Linked DNA regions of Neorhizobium galegae. The protein of the gene in region 1 interacts with the protein of each later gene in a pairwise test. Links are inferred from orthologs where the notes say so. Each region holds a gene or a part of one and is shown in the gene's direction. Other genes may lie near its edges.

What was found.
Region 2: the proteins of mobA (region 1) and glp interact in binary tests that used the Escherichia coli proteins (3 or more experiments, as listed by UniProt). The link is inferred for Neorhizobium galegae from one-to-one orthologs.

The regions. Positions count from the first base shown.
Region 1 is NZ_CP090095.1:2,031,341-2,040,490, reverse strand. Bases 3,637-6,635 are described here. They hold mobA (molybdenum cofactor guanylyltransferase MobA), read left to right. Parts: upstream 3,637-4,816; coding sequence 4,817-5,455; downstream 5,456-6,635. Other genes in these bases: LZK81_RS10215 (OmpA family protein), read right to left, coding at 6,017-6,635; mobB (molybdopterin-guanine dinucleotide biosynthesis protein B), read left to right, coding at 5,452-5,967; LZK81_RS10230 (multidrug effflux MFS transporter), read left to right, coding at 3,637-4,817. Outside these bases: LZK81_RS10240 (methyl-accepting chemotaxis protein), read right to left, coding at 1-2,342; LZK81_RS10235 (DMT family transporter), read left to right, coding at 2,619-3,524; more of LZK81_RS10230, read left to right, coding at 3,591-3,636; more of LZK81_RS10215, read right to left, coding at 6,636-8,416; LZK81_RS10210 (ABC transporter substrate-binding protein), read left to right, coding at 8,725-9,150. UniProt on the Escherichia coli protein: Transfers a GMP moiety from GTP to Mo-molybdopterin (Mo-MPT) cofactor (Moco or molybdenum cofactor) to form Mo-molybdopterin guanine dinucleotide (Mo-MGD) cofactor.
Region 2 is NZ_CP090095.1:2,340,886-2,349,954, reverse strand. The notes cover bases 2,919-5,836. They hold glp (gephyrin-like molybdotransferase Glp), read left to right. Parts: upstream 2,919-3,729; coding sequence 3,730-4,944; downstream 4,945-5,836. Other genes in these bases: LZK81_RS11745 (cryptochrome/photolyase family protein), read left to right, coding at 5,008-5,836; moaC (cyclic pyranopterin monophosphate synthase MoaC), read left to right, coding at 3,247-3,726; trpC (indole-3-glycerol phosphate synthase TrpC), read left to right, coding at 2,919-3,247. Also shown: LZK81_RS11770 (peptidylprolyl isomerase), read left to right, coding at 1-1,391; trpD (anthranilate phosphoribosyltransferase), read left to right, coding at 1,411-2,427; more of trpC, read left to right, coding at 2,432-2,918; more of LZK81_RS11745, read left to right, coding at 5,837-6,441; LZK81_RS11740 (VOC family protein), read right to left, coding at 6,466-6,870; LZK81_RS11735 (citrate synthase), read right to left, coding at 6,984-8,126; LZK81_RS11730 (citrate synthase/methylcitrate synthase), read left to right, coding at 8,206-9,069. UniProt on the Escherichia coli protein: Catalyzes the insertion of molybdate into adenylated molybdopterin with the concomitant release of AMP.

The DNA.
Region 1 (9,150 bases):
CCGGTCGACTGCTCGCCGGTCGCCGCCGAAATCTGGGACACCAGTTTGCGGACATCGGTGATGTGCGTGATGATCTCGGTAAGTGCCGTCCCGGTCTCCTCGACCAGATGCACGCCGTTGCTGACCTGTGTCGAGCTTGCCGAGATGAGGCCCTTGATTTCGCGGGCAGCACCGGCGCAACGCTGCGCCAGTTCGCGGACTTCCTGGGCGACGACCGCAAAGCCGCGGCCTGCCTCGCCGGCACGGGCCGCCTCGACGCCGGCATTCAGCGCCAGCAGGTTGGTCTGGAACGCGATCTCGTCGATGACGCCGATGATCGTCGCGATCTTGTTCGAGGAGCGGCTGATCTCGCCCATGGCATCGACCGCGCGAGACACGACTTCGCCGGAGCGGACCGCGAAATCTTCCGTCTCGTTGACCGACACGGATGTCTGCTTGGCGCTTTCGGCCGTCGAACGGACGATTTCGCTCAGATGGCGCAATGCGCGCGAGCTCTGTTCGAGCGCTGCCGCCTGCTGTTCCGTGCGGCGGGCAAGATCGTCCGCCGAAGCGGCGAGATTGCCGGTGCCGCCGTCGATTTCTTCGGCGGTCGAGCGCACGTCGGCGAGCGTGGCACGGAGCGCCTCGACAGCCTGGTTGTAGGTACGCGCCATCTCGATGAAGTCTTCCGGCAGGTTTTCGTCCATGCTGCGCTCGAGGTCGCCCTCGGCAAGTTTGCCGAGCATGTCGTTGAGTGCGGTCAGCGCCTGGCGCTGCTCGCCGGCAATGCGGGCACGCTCGGAGGCGCGGCGCTCGGACTCGGCGGTCGAGAGCTCGCGGGCTGCCGCGGCATCCTGCTCGAGACGGACGTTTTCGACTGCGGCATCGCGAAAGACGGTGACCGAGCGAACCATGTCGCCGATTTCGTCGCCACGTTCGCGGCCTTCGATCTTGACCTCGAGATCGCCGTCAGCGAGCCGCTTCATCACTTCGGTGACGCGACGCAGCGGGCCGCGCAGCGTTTCCACCAGCATCAGGCCGCCGGCAATGGCAAGCAGCGTGCCGACCACCATGGCGATGAGCGAAAACTGGGCGGAACGTTCGCTGTCTTCCTTGCCGACCTCCTGGGCCTGGGCCACGAAATTCTTGAGGCCGGCCATGCCGCCCGTCAGAGTTTCGCCGGCGGCGGCGCGCGCCTTTTTCCAGTCGGCGGCGATGGACAGAAGCTTGGCGGTATCCTCCTCGATCGATTTCAGGCGGGGCTGAAGCGTCGTCGAGAACTCGCGCATTGCCGGATTTCTGGCAAGTTCGGAAACTTCCGCACTGGCAGCCTTCAGCTTTGCCATGACGTCGAGGACGACCTTGCGCGCCTCCTCCGTCTGGTTGGCGCGCAACCGCTCGACGTAGAGCTGCATGGCGTCGATCAGGCGCAGCGATTCGGCACTGCGGTCGAGGAGCGTGCGCAGGCTGGCAACCTCACCTTCGATGTTGGCGAAACGGCTGGCCGCATTGCCGGCCTTGCTGGTGACTTCCGCTTCCATCTTGGCCTGGAATTTCTCCATTCCGGCGACAGTGTCGCGCACCGCCCTCGCCTTTTCCGGAACGTCCTGATTGCCCTTGATGGTGGCGGCAAGAGCACCGATCGCGTCGTTGATCGGCTTCAGCTGCTTGATGCCGTTCGGGGTGAGGAAGGCCTGAACCTCCTGGAAGGTCTTGTCCAGAATGCCGAGATACATGTCGGCGGTGCCGATCGCGCCGTCGTCGGTACCGGTCTCCTTGACGGAATTGCGAAGCTCGCCGATCTGTTCGGCGATCGCCTTGTAGGCATAGGCTTCCAGAACCATGCCCTTGGCGAACTTTTCCTTGCCTTCGAACTGCTTGCGGACGTTGGCAACCTGATCGGAAACCCCTGTCGCAACGGTGCGGACATTGTCGATGCTGTCGTCGAGCGCTGCGGCGTTTTCGTCGCGCCTCTGCTTTATCTTCCAGAGCACGTCCGTATCGGCGCGCATCTTGGGCGCAAGCCCGGTCACCACGGCGATGCGCTCGCGGTCCCCGGCCGTCACGAGCAGCCCGCCGAGCACGCGGACGCCGCTCTCCTGCTTGTCGATGGCCGACTTCAGGGCCGCAAGCGACGCATTGTCGGGCTTGCCATTGAATTCCTGGAGAACCGCCTGGAGATTTTCGAAATCGCCGATGTTCTCGATCGTCGCCCGCGTCACCGTCATATGACCGTTCAGCATGCTGGCCGTATAATAACCCGCAAGGCCGACCCCGGCGATCAAAAGGACCAGCGGGATGACGAAAAGAAGGACCTTGGTGACGATCCTGCGGCTCTGAAGAAGACGATCGATGAAAGACATTTTCCCCCCAAGTTCAAACCAGATGCGGCTTTCGCGTCTGCGGCATCGCGAACGGCAACGGCACGATCCCAGCTTCATGCGGGAATGAATGGGTTCAGAATCGTCAAATTCGGTTGAACAAGGGTTAATTCGGGACCCTTACATTTCGTTTTATTACACTGTATCGGATATCGGAATTTCCCGCCGCTACCCAAAAGAGTACCGCCCGGGAGGCAATCGGGCTGGTGACGCGTAAGCCGTTGCTTTAAGAGACCCGGTACCGGAGGAATCTCGCAGATGGCATGGTCTGAAAATTCGCGGGGCGCGTTGTTCATGTCGCTCGCCATGGCGGCTTTCACCTGCAACGATGCGCTGGTCAAGTCGGTCACCTCGGAGCTCAGCATCCCCCAGATCGTGGCCGTGCGCGGCGTCATGGCGACGGTGCTGATCTACTGCGTGGCACGCTACATGGGCGTGACCCTGTCGGCCAAGGCGGTCATGCATCCGCTGGTGCTACTGCGCACCTTATTCGAGCTTGGCGCCACCCTGACCTTCCTCTCGGCACTTGCCCATATTGAATTTGCCGCCATGTCGTCGATCATGCAGGCGCTGCCGCTTGCCGTGACGTTGGGGGCGGCGCTTTTCCTGGGCGAGCCGGTCGGCTGGCGACGCTGGACGGCGATCGGCGTCGGTTTCCTCGGCGTGCTCATCATCATTCGCCCGGGCCCGGAAGGCTTCACGCCGGCAGCCCTGCTCGCCGTCATCGCCTGCTGCTGCACGGCATGCCGCGATCTCACCACCAAGCGCATCCAGGCAGACATCCCTTCGTTGACGCTGACGTTCTTCACGTCCCTCGCCAATACGGTTCTCGGGGCGATCCTGATCGTGCCGATGGGCGGCTGGCAGCCGGTCAGCGGCTATGCGCTGGGACATCTGGCAATTGCGTCCGTGCTGGTGTTCGCGGGCTACCAGGCGGTCATCCAGGGGATGCGAACGGGGGAAATCTCCTTCATCGCGCCCTTCCGCTATACCAGCCTGCTCTGGGCCCTGGTCATCGGCATTTTCGCCTTCGGCGAACGTCCGGACGCCTATATGCTCGTGGGCGCGGCAGTCGTTATCGGTTCCGGGCTTTATACCTTCTATCGCGAACGCAAGCGGCAGGGCATTGCCACCGACAAGGCAGTTGCCGCCCCGCCGGCCTGAGGAAGAGCCGGAGTGGAGGGGCCTAGGTGGAAGGGCCGAAAGGCAGGCGTGAAAGGACAAGACGACGTGCAGCAAAGCCGATTTCTGGATAGACGAACCCCGCCCCATATCCTGACGCTTGTCGTCTGCGCCGGACTTGCCGCCCTCTCGCTCAATGTCTTCCTGCCGTCGCTTTCCGCCATGGCGACCCATTTCGGCACCGACTATGCCGTCATGCAGCTCGCCGTCTCCGGTTATATCGCCGGCACCGCCTTGCTGCAGCTGGTGCTCGGTCCGCTTTCCGACCTGTTCGGCCGCCGCCGCGTGATGATCGGCAGCATCCTGATCATGCTGGTCGGCACGGTGATCTGCCTGATGGCCGCAAACGTCACCGTCTTCATGATCGGAAGGCTGCTGCAGACCGCGGTGGTCGCGGGTTTCGTCCTGCCGCGCGCGATTATCCGCGATACGGTGCCGATGGAGAGCGCCGCCTCGATGATCGCCTATGTGACCATGGGCATGTCGTTGGTGCCGATGATCAGCCCGACGATCGGCGGCGCGCTCAACGACATGTTCGGCTGGGAGGCGAATTTCGCGTTGATGCTCGGCCTCGGCCTGTTGACCCTGACGCTCGTCCTCACCGATCTCGGCGAAACGAACCACGCGCCGGCCGCCAGCTTCACCGCCCAATTCCGCAGCTGGCCGGACCTTTTCCGCTCGCGGCGTTTCTGGGGCTATACGTTTACGTCGACCTTCTCGTCGGGCGTGTTCTTCTCGTTCCTCGGCGGCGCGCCCTTCGTCGGCACGGCGATCTATCATCTGTCGCCCACCATGCTCGGCGTGCAGTTCTTCCTGATCGCGGCCGGCTACATGATCGGCAACTTCATTTCAGGCCGCTATACCCGCCAATTCGGCACGATGACCATGATGATCTCCGGCAGCCTGGTCAGCCTTGTCGGCGTTCTCATCACCGCCGGGTTCCTTGTCGCGGAAGCGCCCTGGCCGCTCGCCTTCTTCGGGCCCCTGGCGCTGACCGGCGTCGGCAACGGCCTCACCCTGCCGAGCTCGAATGCCGGCATCGTCAGCGTGCGGCCGCACCTCGCCGGCTCCGCTTCCGGCCTCGGCGGCGCGATCACCGTGGGCGGCGGCGCCGCGCTGTCGACACTTGCCGCGGCGTTGCTCAAGGAAGAGAGTGGCGCCATGCCGCTTCTCGTCGTCATGGGCGTCACGACCATCCTGGCGCTCGTCGCCACCGCCTATGTCCGGCAGATCGACCGCCGCGAAGGCGCGATCCCGACGAAGGACGAGGACTGATGACCACGCCCGCCGCTCCTCCCATCCGGCCTCCGGGCCTCGTCCTTGCCGGCGGCAAATCGAGCCGCATGGGCACCGACAAGGCCTTTCTCACCATCGGCGGCGATACGATCCTCGGCCATGTGGTGCGGCGGCTCCTGCCCCAGATCTCGGAAATCACCCTCAACGCGCCCATGGAGTTTCCCAATCCGCTCGGCTTGCGCCTGCTGCCGGACCTGGTTCCCGGCCAGATCGGCCCGCTTGCCGGCGTGCTCGCCGGCCTGCATGACATCCAGGCCCGCGGCGTTCAAGCAACCCATCTCCTCACCGTCCCCTCCGACAGCCCCTTTGTGCCCGCCGATCTCGTGCGCCGGCTCGAGGCTGAGGCGGACGATCCGAACGCGATCGTCATCGCCGCCTCCGACGGCCGCGATCATCCGGTCTTCGGGCTCTGGCCGATTTCCATCGCCGGCGATCTGCAAACCTGGCTCTCCGATCCGGACAACCGTCGGATCAAGGCGCTCCTGGATCATCACCATACGGTGACCGTCGAATTCCCGATGGTCGAGACGCAGCAAGGGCTGCTCGATCCCTTCTTCAACATCAACACGCCCGAGGATCTTCAAGAGGCGCGTCGTTACGCCGAGGAGCTTTCATGAGCCCTCCCCGCGTCTTCGGCATTTCCGGCTGGAAAAATTCCGGCAAGACGGGCCTGGCGGTGCGGCTGGTGGCGGAATTCACCCGCCGCGGCTACGCGATCTCGACGATCAAGCACGCGCACCACGATTTCGACATCGACAAGGTGGGGGCCGATTCCTTCCGCCACCGCGCCGCCGGCGCTCACGAGGTGGCGATCGTTTCCGGTACCCGCTTTGCGATCATGCACGAGTTGCGCGGTGCGCCGGAGCCGAGCTTCGAGGAAATCCTCTCCCGCCTTGCCCCCTGCGATCTGGTGTTGATCGAGGGCTACAAACGCGAACCTGTCCCGAAGATCGAGGCCCGCCGCCTCGACGCGAGCAACCGCGAACCGCTGGCGCCCAGCGATCCCCACATCGTCGCCATCGCCGCAGACCATCCGGTCCCGGATGCCACAATCCCGGTCTTCGACCTCGACGATACGAACGCGATTGCCGATTTCATCGCCGAGCTGACGGGGCTTCCCGACAAATAAAAAGCCGCCGGATCGATCCGGCGGCTTGGCTTGAGGTACCCGAAACCGTTTACTGGTTCGCCGCGACCGGTTTGACCAGCGGGGTGATGCGGCGCACGGTGACGCGGCGGTTTTCCTGCTGCGGACCGTCGGTGCGGACCTTGAGGTAACGTTCGCCGTAACCCTGCGTCGCCAGGTTTTCCGGCGGGATGCCGAATGCGTCGGTCAGCACCCGGGCAACGCTTTCGGCGCGTTCGTCGGAGAGGACGAGATTGCTGTCGTCGGCACCGACGGCATCCGTATGACCTTCGATCAGGAAGGTTTCGGAAGGATCCCGCTTCAGAACCTTGCTGATCGCGTCGGCGACCTTGCGCAGCGAACTCGCCTGGTTCATCGGGATTTCGGCACTGCCGGTGGCAAACGTGACCGTATCCAGGTCGATACGCGGCACCTTGTCCCGGATGCGGGCGGAGTAGCGCACTTCGTCCATCGAATAGACCCGCTCGACCCGCTCGACCGGCGGCTGTTCCAGGAACTCGTAATAATCCCGGTCCGGCTCGGTCGAGGTGTCGATGATGTAGTTGTCGAGCGGTACGCTCAGCCGCATCGGCGGCAGGTCGTCGCCCGGATCGCGCCAGACGTAGTCGCGGCCGCGGCGGTTATCCATCAGCTCCGGCGAATAATAGAGGACGTATTCCTCGCCGCCCCTGACGATACGCGAGCGCTGGACGATCTCGCCATAGCTGTTGCGGACGGTGACGATCCGCGTGCCGTCGTCGCGCACGATGACCTCACGTACCCGGCCGTCGCGGAGCTGCTCGTATTGCGGCGCCCGGTCGCGATCGTTGTAGAAACGACGACTGTCGTCATGACGAACGACGGATTGGTTGTCGATCGAGATGATCACACGGCCGCCATCCCGGTCGCGATCACGACCGTTGCGGTCCCGATTCCCGTCCCGGCCGGCAGTGTCGCGGAAGTCCCAGCCCTGGGGGCGGTCGAAATCCGGCCGACGGTCGAGGCGCTGGCCACGCTCTTCGGACAGCTGGCGAAACTCCTGCTGCTGCTCGCGGGTGGCGCGGGTGCCGCTCTGGGCCTCGGCATCGGATTTCGGCGGTGCAAGCTGCTGCTGCTGGTCGGCCTGCTGCGGAGCTTGACGGCGCGGACGCTCTCCATCCCGCGGCGGACGTGCAGAAGGCGCCTCCTTGGCGCTGTCGAGCACGGCGGCACCGTTCTGAACGGGCAGTACGACCTGCTCGCCGCTCTTGGCCGCGGCCGGATCCTTCGCAAGCTCCTTGGCGCGTTCGACCTGCTGAGGCGTGGTCGCCGTCTGGGGCGCGGTCGGCTGGGTGGCCGGTGCTCCAGTTGCCTGCTGGCCTTGCGGCTGGCCCGGCACCTGCTGGCCCGTAGGCGCCGCTGGCTGTCCTTCGGTGGTCTGACGGCGCGGCGTCTCTCCGGCAGGCGGCTGGCCCGGAGCGGCCTGGCCATTTACCGGCGGCTGCTGGTTGCGCCTGTCCTGCGCGGTTCCGGTGCCCGGAGCCTGTCCGGGGACCTGACCCGGCGCCTGGCCGGTTGCATTGCCGCGAGCCGGATTTTCAGGTGCTGCTCCCGGAGCCGTGGCGCGATCGGTAGCCGGTGGCTGTGTCGGCTTTGGTGTTTCGGCCTGCTTTTCAGCGGGAGCTGCCTTGGGCTGCTGGGCATTGCCGCTGGCCGGCTTTTCAGGTGTCGCTTCCGGCGTCGCGGCACGATTGGTGGCAGGTGGCTGCGGCTTGGGGGTTTCGGCCTGCTTCTCGGCCGGCGCAGCTTTCGGCTGCTGGGCGTCGCGGCGCACGGGAGCCTCGGGTGCTGCTTCCGGGGTAGCGGCGCGATTGGTTGCTGGCCGTTCCGGCTTCGGCGTTTCGGCCTGCTTTTCTGCGGGAGCTGCCTTCGGCTGCTGGGCCTCCTTTGCAGCCGGCTGCTCGGTCTGGGGTGTCGCCTGTTCGCGCTGGCGGCGCGGCTGGGCGTCGTTTCCGCCTTGCCCCTGACCGGTCTCCTGCTGCTGACGGCGCGGACGTTCCTGCGCGGGCGCCTCGGCTGCCGGACGCTCGGCCTGCGGCACCTGGCGAGGTGCAGCTTCGCGCGGAGCGGCCTCACGGGGGGCGGCTTCCGGCTCGGCCTTGCGCTGGCGCTGCGGCTGTTCCTGCTGCTGGGCCTGGGGCGGGGCCTGCGGCCGTTCGGCCGGGGCCTGCTGCTTCTCCTGCTGCTTCTCCTGCTGCGGCTTGCGGCGCGGACGCCCCTCGCCTTCCTGCCCTTCCGGAGGGACGATGATCTGCTGCTGGACTTCGACGACGCCCTGCATCCGGGCGGCCTCAACGGCGGGTCTCGTCTCCATAGCGGGTTTCAGGGGGACAGCACCGGCCGGCTGAAGCATCAGCGGCAGCGACACGAAAGGTGCTGCGACACTGGCGAACAGTCTGAATTTTTTCGACATGGACATTTCCTCTTCTAGGGTGTCATCCCTTTCATGCGCGTCCTTTATTGCCTTTTTCGGCAGACTTACGCGGCGGCTCAACTGAATTGCACCAAAATGGTTCCGTTGCAGCCTGTTGCGGATGGCCTGAACCTCGCATGAATGTGTTGTTCATCAGCTGATGGCTACCAGACGTGCACGTAAAATGCCGTTGCAATTTTTCCCGAGCAGGTATCTAAAAATCCACTCGGAGCCCGCCTGTATGCGTGCCCCGTCTCCCTGCGGCCGAAAAAGACCAACACCGCAGGTTGCCAACAGAGAGGATCAACATGAACATTTCCACCCGATTCCTTGCTGCCGCCTCGATCGCCGCCCTGTCGCTTTTCGCCGGTTCGGCGATGGCGCAGGAGAAACTCGTGATCGGCACCGAAGGCGCCTACCCGCCCTTCAACAACCTGGAAGCCAACGGTCAGCTCACCGGCTTCGACGTCGATATCGCCAAGGCGCTTTGCGACGAGATGAAGGTCACTTGCACCTTCGTCACCAATGACTGGGACGGCATCATTCCGGCGCTGCAGTCGAAGAAATTCGATGCGATCGTTGCTTCCATGTCGATCACCCCCGAGCGGAAGGAGCAGGTCGCCTTCTCGAAGAAGTATTACAACACGCCGCCGGCCATCGCCGTCCCGAAGGATTCGCCGATCAAGGAAGCGACCGCCGCCGGCCTCAAGGGCAAGACGATCGGCGCGCAGGGC
Region 2 (9,069 bases), 310 kb from region 1 along the record:
AGGCGGTTTCGGACGGCTTCCAGCCGCCGAAAGTGCTGGTCGATGCCTTGAAGAGCTATCGCGACGAGACCCGCACGATCGACTACGTCCTGCTGTCCAACGCCAATATCGATCCGGTGAAGGCGCCGGCAAACGATGTACTCGCCGCCTGGTTCGAGGGCGTGAAGACCCGTTACCGCGCACCGGAATACCGCACCTTCACCTATGTGAAGCTGCAGCCGGGCGATATCGCCGACGCATCTTCGATCACCGACGAAGCCGCGCGCGCCGAATATGACAAGCGCAAGGACAGCTTCAAGACGCACGAAACGCGCACGATCGAGCAGCTCCCCTTCCCCAACAAGGAAATGGCGCAGGCCGCCGCAACGCAGCTGAAGGACGGTACTGCCACGTTCGACCAGATCATCAAGGATCAGGGCAAGACGGCGACGGACGTTCTGCTCGGCGATTTCACCAGGGAGAATGTGCCCGATCCGGCCTTTGTCGATCCGGCCTTCAAGGTTGCTGCCAGCGGCGGAACGACGCCGGTCATCGACGGCACCTTCGGCCCGGTCATCCTGCGCGTCACCAATATCCGCCCGGAGACGACGCGTTCGTTCGACGAGGTCAAGGAAGACATCCGCAAGCGGCTTGCCGTCTCTTCCGCATCCCAGGAAGTCCTGAGCGTTCACGACCGTTTCGAGGACATGCGCAGCGGCGGCACCTCGCTCGAGGAGACTGCCAAGGCGCTCAATCTCAAGGCTGTCACCGTGACGTCCGATGCCTCCGGCCGCGACGAGAAGGAGCAGCGCATCACTGAACTGCCGGCTTCCACCGCGCTGCTCGGCGATGTTTTCCGTACCGAGCCGGGCGCCGACACCATTCCGGTCAACCTCGGCAATGATGGTTATGTCTGGTTCGAGGTGCGCAACATCGTGCCCGAGCGCGACCGGCCGCTCGCCGACGTACGCGAAAAGGCCGTTGCCGACTGGACCGCCGAACAGCAGCGCCAGTCGCTCACCGCCCGCGCGACCGAACTCAAGGGCCGCCTCGACAAGGGCGAGACGCTTGCAGCCATCGCCACCGAACTTGGCGTAGCGGTCGAAAACAAGCAGGGCCTGCGCCGTGGCGCCGAGGATGCGATCTTCGGCAACGAGGCGATTTCGGCGGCCTTTTCCGGCCCGGTCAATATGACAGCGACCGCGATCGGTTCCGACGGTGAAAGCCGCCTTCTGATGAAGGTAGCCGCCGTCGACCAGGCAACGACGGATGCGGTTTCCGGCGACCAGCAGCTGCAGCAGATGGCGAACGCTGCCGGCGACGACATGCTCGATCAGATGGTCAACAGTCTGAAGACCAGCTACGGCGTGTCCGTTAATCAGACCGTGGTCGACCAGGCCATGCTGCAGTAAACCAGAGGGACGGCCGACCATGCCTGAGCTGAAACCCCTGCTTGCCAAGGTTGCCAATGGCGAGAGCCTCAGTCACGAAGAGGCGCGAGGCGCTTTCGACATCCTGATGTCCGGCGAAGCGACGCCGTCGCAGATCGGCGGCTTCCTGATGGCGCTGCGCGTGCGCGGCGAGACGGTTGCCGAGATCACCGGCGCGGTCGAAACCATGCGATCGAAGATGCTGCCCGTCTCCGGCCCTGCCGATGCCATCGACATCGTCGGTACCGGCGGCGATGGCCTCGGCACCTATAACATCTCCACCCTCGCCTCGCTGATCGTCGCCGGCTGTGGCGTTCCGGTCGCCAAGCACGGCAACCGGGCGCAGAGCTCGAAATCCGGCACGGCCGATACGCTTGGCGTCCTGGGCGTCAACCTGGACATTGGGCCGGACCTGATCTCGCGCTGCATCAGCCAGGCCGGTATCGGCTTCATGTTCGCCTCGATGCATCACGCGGCGATGCGCCATGTGGGTCCGAGCCGCGTCGAGCTCGGCACGCGTACGATCTTCAATCTGCTCGGCCCGCTTTCAAACCCCGCCGGCGCCAAACGCCAGCTTCTCGGCGTCTTCGCGCCGAAATGGCTGGGGCCTATCGCCGAGGTCCTGCGCGATCTCGGTTCGGAGACGGTCTGGATCGTCCACGGCGACGGCATGGACGAGATCACCACCACGGGCGTTACCCAGGTGACGGCTCTGGAAGACGGCAAGATCCGCTCCTTCGAGCTGACGCCGATGGATTTCGGTGTCCAGCCCGCAACGCTCGACGAGCTCAAGGGCGGCGATGGTGTTCACAATGCCGCTGCCTTGCGGAGCGTGCTCGGCGGTGCCAAAAATGCCTATCGCGATATTTCGCTCTGCAATGCGGCTGCCGCGCTGGTCGTCGCCGGCAAGGCGGAGACAATCGCCGACGGCATGAGGCTTGCCACCCGTTCGCTGGATGGCGGCGAAGCGGCGGCAGCTCTCGACCGCCTGGTTGCCGTCTCGAACGAAAAGGATTGAGGCCATGACGGATATCCTCAAGAAGATCGAAGCCTACAAGCGCGAAGAGATCGCCGCTGCCAAGGCGAGCGTACCGCTTGCGGAGCTGAAGGCCCGCGCTGCGGACCAGCCCTCCCCGCGCGGCTTTCATCGCGCGCTGAAGGCGAGGCAGGATACCGGTGGCTTCGGCCTGATCGCCGAGATCAAGAAGGCAAGTCCGTCCAAGGGCCTCATCCGCCTGGATTTCGACCCGCCTTCGCTTGCAGCAGCCTACGAAGCCGGTGGCGCCACTTGCCTCTCCGTCCTTACCGATGCGCCAAGCTTCCAGGGCGCGCCGGAATTCCTGACCGCCGCCCGCAACGCCTGTTCGCTGCCGGCGCTGCGCAAGGATTTCATGTTCGAGACCTACCAGATCCACGAGGCGCGCGCCTGGGGCGCCGATTGCATCCTGCTGATCATGGCTTCGCTTTCCGACGACGAAGCGCGCGAGCTCTACGATGTTACGGCCGAACTCGGCATGGACGCGCTGATCGAGGTGCACGACGAGCAAGAAACCGAGCGGGCGCTGAAACTCCCCTCGCCGCTGATCGGCATCAATAACCGCAATCTGCGTACCTTCGAGCTCAACCTCGAAACGAGCGAGCGGCTGGCGCCGATGGTGCCGACCGACCGGCTGCTCGTCGGCGAAAGCGGCATCTTTACAAACGAGGACTGCCAGCGCCTGAAAAAGGTCGGCATCAACACCTTCCTCGTCGGAGAGAGCCTGATGCGCAAGGACGATGTGGCCGCCGCCACCCGCCTTCTTTTGACCGGCGAGGCTGCGGCCCAGGCGGCAGAATAATGACCGGCCTCACCCATATCGGCGCTTCCGGCGAGGCGCATATGGTCGATGTCGGCGACAAGGCCGAGACCACCCGCTCGGCGACCGCCGAAGGTTATGTCCGCATGTTGCCGGAAACGCTGGCGACGATCCGCGAGGGCAATGCCAAGAAGGGCGACGTGATCGGCACGGCGCGGCTGGCCGGCATCATGGCCGCCAAGAAGACTTCCGACCTCATTCCGCTCTGCCATCCGCTGATGCTCACCAAGGTGGTCGTGGACATTACCGAGGACGAGACCCTTCCGGGCCTGCGGGTGACCGCGACCGCAAAACTCACCGGCAAGACCGGCGTCGAGATGGAAGCGCTGACGGCCGCCTCGGTCGCCTGCCTGACGATCTACGACATGGCGAAGGCCGTCGACCGGGCCATGGAGATCGGCGGCATTCGCCTTCTCGAAAAGACCGGGGGCAAATCCGGAACCTACCGCGCGGAGGACTGAGAAATGGCGCTGCTGCCCGTTTCCGAAGCGAAGAACCGCCTGCTCGGCAAGGCCAATCCGATCGGCACGGTGGAGACGGTCGCTCTTGGCGAAGCGAACGGCCGAGTCCTTGCGACGGACCTCGTTGCCCGCCTCACCCAGCCTCCCTTCGACGCGTCTGCCATGGATGGCTATGCGCTCAAGGCTTCCGACGCACCGGCGATCGGGGCCGAACTGACCGTGATCGGTACCGCCGCCGCCGGCCACGCCTTCGAAGGCACGGTTGGCAAGGGCGAGACTGCGCGCATCTTCACCGGCGCCCCGGTACCGGACGGCGCCGACTCCATCCTCATCCAGGAAGATGCCGAAAAGCTCGAGGGCGACCGGATTCGCACCAAGTTCGAAGTGGTGAAGGGCCGGCATGTCCGCCCCCGCGGCCAGGATTTTGCCGAGGGCGAAGCGGTCCTGCCGTCTGGCGCGGTGCTCGACTTCTCGCACCTGACGGTCGCCGCCGCAATGAACCATGCGGCGCTTCCCGTCTACCGTCGTCCGCGCGTGGCAATCCTGGCAACCGGCGACGAGCTTGTTCCGCCCGGCGACACACCCGGAAGAGCGCAGATCATCGCCTCCAACACCTTCGGCGTTTCGGCCCTGGTGCGCGACAATGGCGGCGAGGTCCTCGATCTCGGCATCGTCCGCGACCGGCCTGAAGATATCGCCGCAGCCATCGACAAGGCCCGTGCGGCCGAGGCCGACGTGCTGGTGACCCTTGGTGGAGCCTCGGTCGGCGATCATGATCTGGTACAATCGACGCTGAAGGCATCCGGCATGGAACTGGATTTCTGGCGCATCGCCATGCGGCCGGGCAAGCCGCTGATGGTCGGCGCGCTCGGCGAAATGCAGGTTCTCGGCCTGCCGGGCAATCCGGTCGCAAGCCTTGTCACCAGCATGCTCTTCCTTGAACCCCTGATCCGCAAGCTCGCTCGCCTGCCGGAAAGGCGCCGCGAGGTGCAGGGTATCATGGCACACAGGCTTGCAGCCAACGACCAGCGCCAGGATTATCTGCGCGCCAGGTTGACGAGGGACCGCGACGGCAATCTGGTCGCCGAGGCGTTCGAGAAGCAGGACTCGTCGATGATGAAGATCTTCGCCCATTCCGACGGCCTCATCATCCGCCCGGCGCACGCGCCGGAACTGCCGGCCGGCGCCCCCTGCCCGATCCTGCTGATCCGCCCCTGACGGTGATCCGATCCTTTTCGAAATCCGTACCTTGGGGCAGCCATGCCCTGAACGGAGAAGACCGTGTCTCTTGAAAAGCCGGCCCCCGCCATCCTCTGGTTCCGCAAGGATCTGCGTCTCGACGACAACCCGGCACTGCACGCTGCGATCGAGGCCGGAGGCCCGGTCATCCCGGTCTATATCCGCGAGCCGGCACACCTGAACGTCGGGCCGCTCGGTGCCGCACAGGCCTGGTGGCTGCACCACTCGCTGGCAGCACTCAAGGAATCGCTGAGGTCTCTGGGCAGTGACCTCATCCTCATCTCCGGCAAGGCGGAGGACGTGCTCGCCGATCTCGCCCGCAAGGCCGATGCAAAAACCGTCTTCGTCAACCGCGCCTATGAGCGGACGCTGTTCGACCGGGGCATCGCCATTGAGCTGAAAAAGCACGACATCGCTATCCGCGCCTTCCACGGCCAGCTCCTGCACGAGCCGAAATCCATCCGCACCGGTACGGGAAACGCCTTCAAGGTGTTTACGCCATTCTGGAATGCGCTCCAGAAGGCGGGCGAGCCGCACGAGCCCATCGACACGCCAACGAAAATCCTCTCGCCCCAGCACCTGCCGCCGTCCGAAAACCTCGATCACTGGGCCTTGCTGCCGACGAAACCCGATTGGGCCGCGGAGTTTGGAAAGATGTGGGTACCGGGTGAAGCAGGAGCACAGGAGAAACTGCGCGATTTCGTCGATCGCGAGCTGCACGACTACAAGCGCGGCCGCGATCTGCCGTCGATCGATGCCACGTCCCTCCTCTCGCCACACCTGGCGCATGGCGAAGTCTCGCCAGCTCGCATCTGGCACGCCGTCCGGGGCCTGCCCTCCAAGGCGTCGGAGGATGTTGCCCATTTCCGCCGCGAGCTCGCCTGGCGGGACTTCTGCTACAATCTGCTGACCGAATTCCCCGAACTTCACGACAGGAACTGGGACGACAGGTTCGACCGCTTCAAATGGGGATACGACCCGGGGGAGTTTCACGCCTGGACGATGGGCATGACCGGCTATCCGATCGTCGATGCCGGCATGCGCCAGCTCTGGCGCACCGGTTTCATGCACAATCGCGTCCGCATGATCACCGCGTCCTTCCTGATTAAGGACCTGATGATCGACTGGCGCAAGGGCGAAAGATGGTTTCGCGACACGCTGGTCGATGCCGACCCGGCGAACAATTCGGCCAGCTGGCAATGGGTGGCGGGTTCCGGCGCCGATGCCTCGCCGTTTTTCCGGATCTTCAACCCCGTCCTGCAGGGCGAGAAATTCGACCCGGATGGCGATTACGTCCGGGAATATCTACCGGAATTGGCAAGACTGGATCGCAAATACGTCCACAAGCCTTTCGAAGCGCCAGAGCATGTCCTGGAAAAGGCGGGCATCGAGCTCGGAAAGACCTATCCGAAGCCGATCGTCGATCACGCTTTTGCCCGCGACCGGGCACTGGCTGCCTATCGCGACATCCGTTGATCGAGCCGAACGGCCAAGGCGAGACTATTCCTCTTCCGGTTCCTGTTCGGTCAACACCCATACATGGCCTGCAGGATCGAAGATCGAGGCCACCTGCCGGCCGTCCATGTCCGTCTGGATCCTGTCACGCATCATGCCGCCGAATTGGAACGCCGCCTCGACGACGCTTTCGACATCCGGCACCGTCAGCTGGAAGATCGTGCTGACGGCACCGTCGTTTTTCGGATGGTAAGGCCCCTGATAGGAAGGCGCGGCCTCCCGTTCCGGATCCGATCCGCAGACGACGATGCCGATCGGTCCGAGCTGCAGCTCGATCATCGTGAGGCGCAGCATTTCATAGGAATTCGTTTCCGTGGCGCCGAAGACGTTCTTGTAGAACTCGGCCGTGTCGCGCTCGCGCCCCTGTGCCACGAACAGGCTCAAACTCAAGCTGAAATTACTACCCAACATCGTCCATGTTCACCCGTGATTCCCCGTCAGGATAAAGGAGTTATTGTGATGGTGTCATGTCAGCCGTGGAGGCCTCCGGCCTTTAACGGACGCTATGCACCGGATTCGCTACCGGGGCCCGCATAACGCGCCCGTGGCCGGATCAGGTGTCCGCTCTCGACCTGCTCCATGGCATGCGCCAGCCAGCCGGCGGTGCGCGAAAGCGCAAAGATCACGAGCGGTGCGTCTTCCGGAAGCTGGAAGGTCGCGGCAAGCGATGCCAGTGCGAAATCGATGTTGATCGGCTCGCCGAGCAGTTCCTCCCCGGCCTCGGCAAGTGAGGCGTAGAGCGGCGGCGCCTCGAAACTCGCCATCAGCGCCCGTGCCCGCGGATCGCCATGCGGATAGAGCCGGTGGCCGAAGGGCCTGACGACGCCTTCCGAGGATAACATGCTGCGGATCGCCTCCCGCACGCCGACGGACGCCGCCTTTTCCGCGAGCACCGGTACGCTGGTCCAGGCGCCGCCATGCCGCGGACCCGTCAGCGTCGCAAGGCCCGAAAGCGTCGCAGCGGAGAGTGCGGCACCCGACGACGCCGTTACGCGCGCCGCGAAGGCGGAAACGTTGAGTTCATGTTCGGCCGCCAGCACCAGTGCCCTGCGGATCGGTTCGGCCGCATCGGGACGCTGCCAGCCGAGCGCCAGCCGCTCATGCAGGGGCAGCGGTTCCGGCCAAGGCGCAAGCGCCGTGGCAATTGTCGATAGCACGTCGGCTGCTTCGGCGCGCAGGATGAAGGGTTTCCGCCGCAGAGCCGGCAGGTCGATCATAACGCGGCAGGCAAGCCCGGCAAAGGCCGCAGCCATGCGGGGGGAGCCGCTATGCCCTGCCCTGCCCGCCGTAACCAGAACGTTTTCCGTATCCCAGAGAAGTGCGGCGACCTCTTCCAGCCTCGCATGTTCGCACAGCTCGACAGCATCGCGGCCGCGATAGAAAAGCCGCTCGTTGGAAATCGTCGAGATTGTCGTCGGCAGGACCGGATCGCCCCAGCGGATCGCGTCCGCTGCCACCGCCGCCGATTGTCGCCGCCCCGCATGCCGTTCCGAAAGGCGCTTGACGTCGTCGGCCTGATAGAGGCTGCGGCGCGGATCGGCTGGATCCGGCTTCGCGCGGATGCGGCCGCGGCTGACATTGGCATAAAGCGTCTGCGGTTTGGTCCCGAGGCGGGAGAGCGCTTCTTCGGCGGTGATCCAGAGCATGTTCATATTGATCGATTGCATCAAGATTGACGTCAATAAGACTAGGTCCGATCATCCTTCACGTAAAGGAGAAACACCCATGAAAAACAACGGACTTGAAGATGTCATCGCCGCCGAAACCCGGCTTTCGGACGTGGACGGAGAAGCGGGCCGCCTCGTCATTCGCGGCGTATCTCTCGACCTGCTCGTCGAGCGCGCGACCTATGAAGACGCTGCAGCGCTGCTCCTGGATGGTTTCCTGGAGCGTTCCGTCACGGCGGCCGATCTCAAGGCGCGCCTCGGTCAGGCCCGCGCCGAAGTTTTTGCGCATGTGCGCGGGGCAGATGCCGCGCTTCTGAACCTGCCGCCAGTCGATGCCATGCGCGCCCTGATCGCGCGGTTGCCGGACGGCGAAGATTTCGAAACGACGCTCCGACTGCTGGCCGCTCCCGCCGTCTTCCTGCCGGGCGTGCTGAGGCTCCAGAAGGGAGAAACGCCGGTGGCGCCCAGCCCGTCGCTTTCCCAGTCCGCCGATATCCTCGCCATGCTGAACGCCAGCCTGCCGACGCGTGAACAGATCGCAGCGCTGGACGCCTATCTGGTGACGATTGCGGATCACGGACTGAATGCCTCGACCTTCGCCTCGCGCGTCGTCGCCTCGACCGGGGCAGGCCTCACTTCATCGGTGCTGGCTGCCATCAGCGCGCTCAAGGGACCGTTGCATGGTGGTGCGCCGGGACCGGTGCTCGACATGCTGGATGCGATCGGCAGCGAGGACAATGCCAGGACCTGGCTCGGTCAGGCGGTCGATCGCCGCGAGCGTCTGATGGGGTTCGGCCACCGTATCTACCGCGTCCGCGATCCCCGCGCCGATGCGCTGCAAGGTGCATTGCGTCCCTTGGTCATGACCGGACAGGTGGACCCGGACCGCATCCGGCTCGCCGAAGCCGTCGAGCAGGCGGCA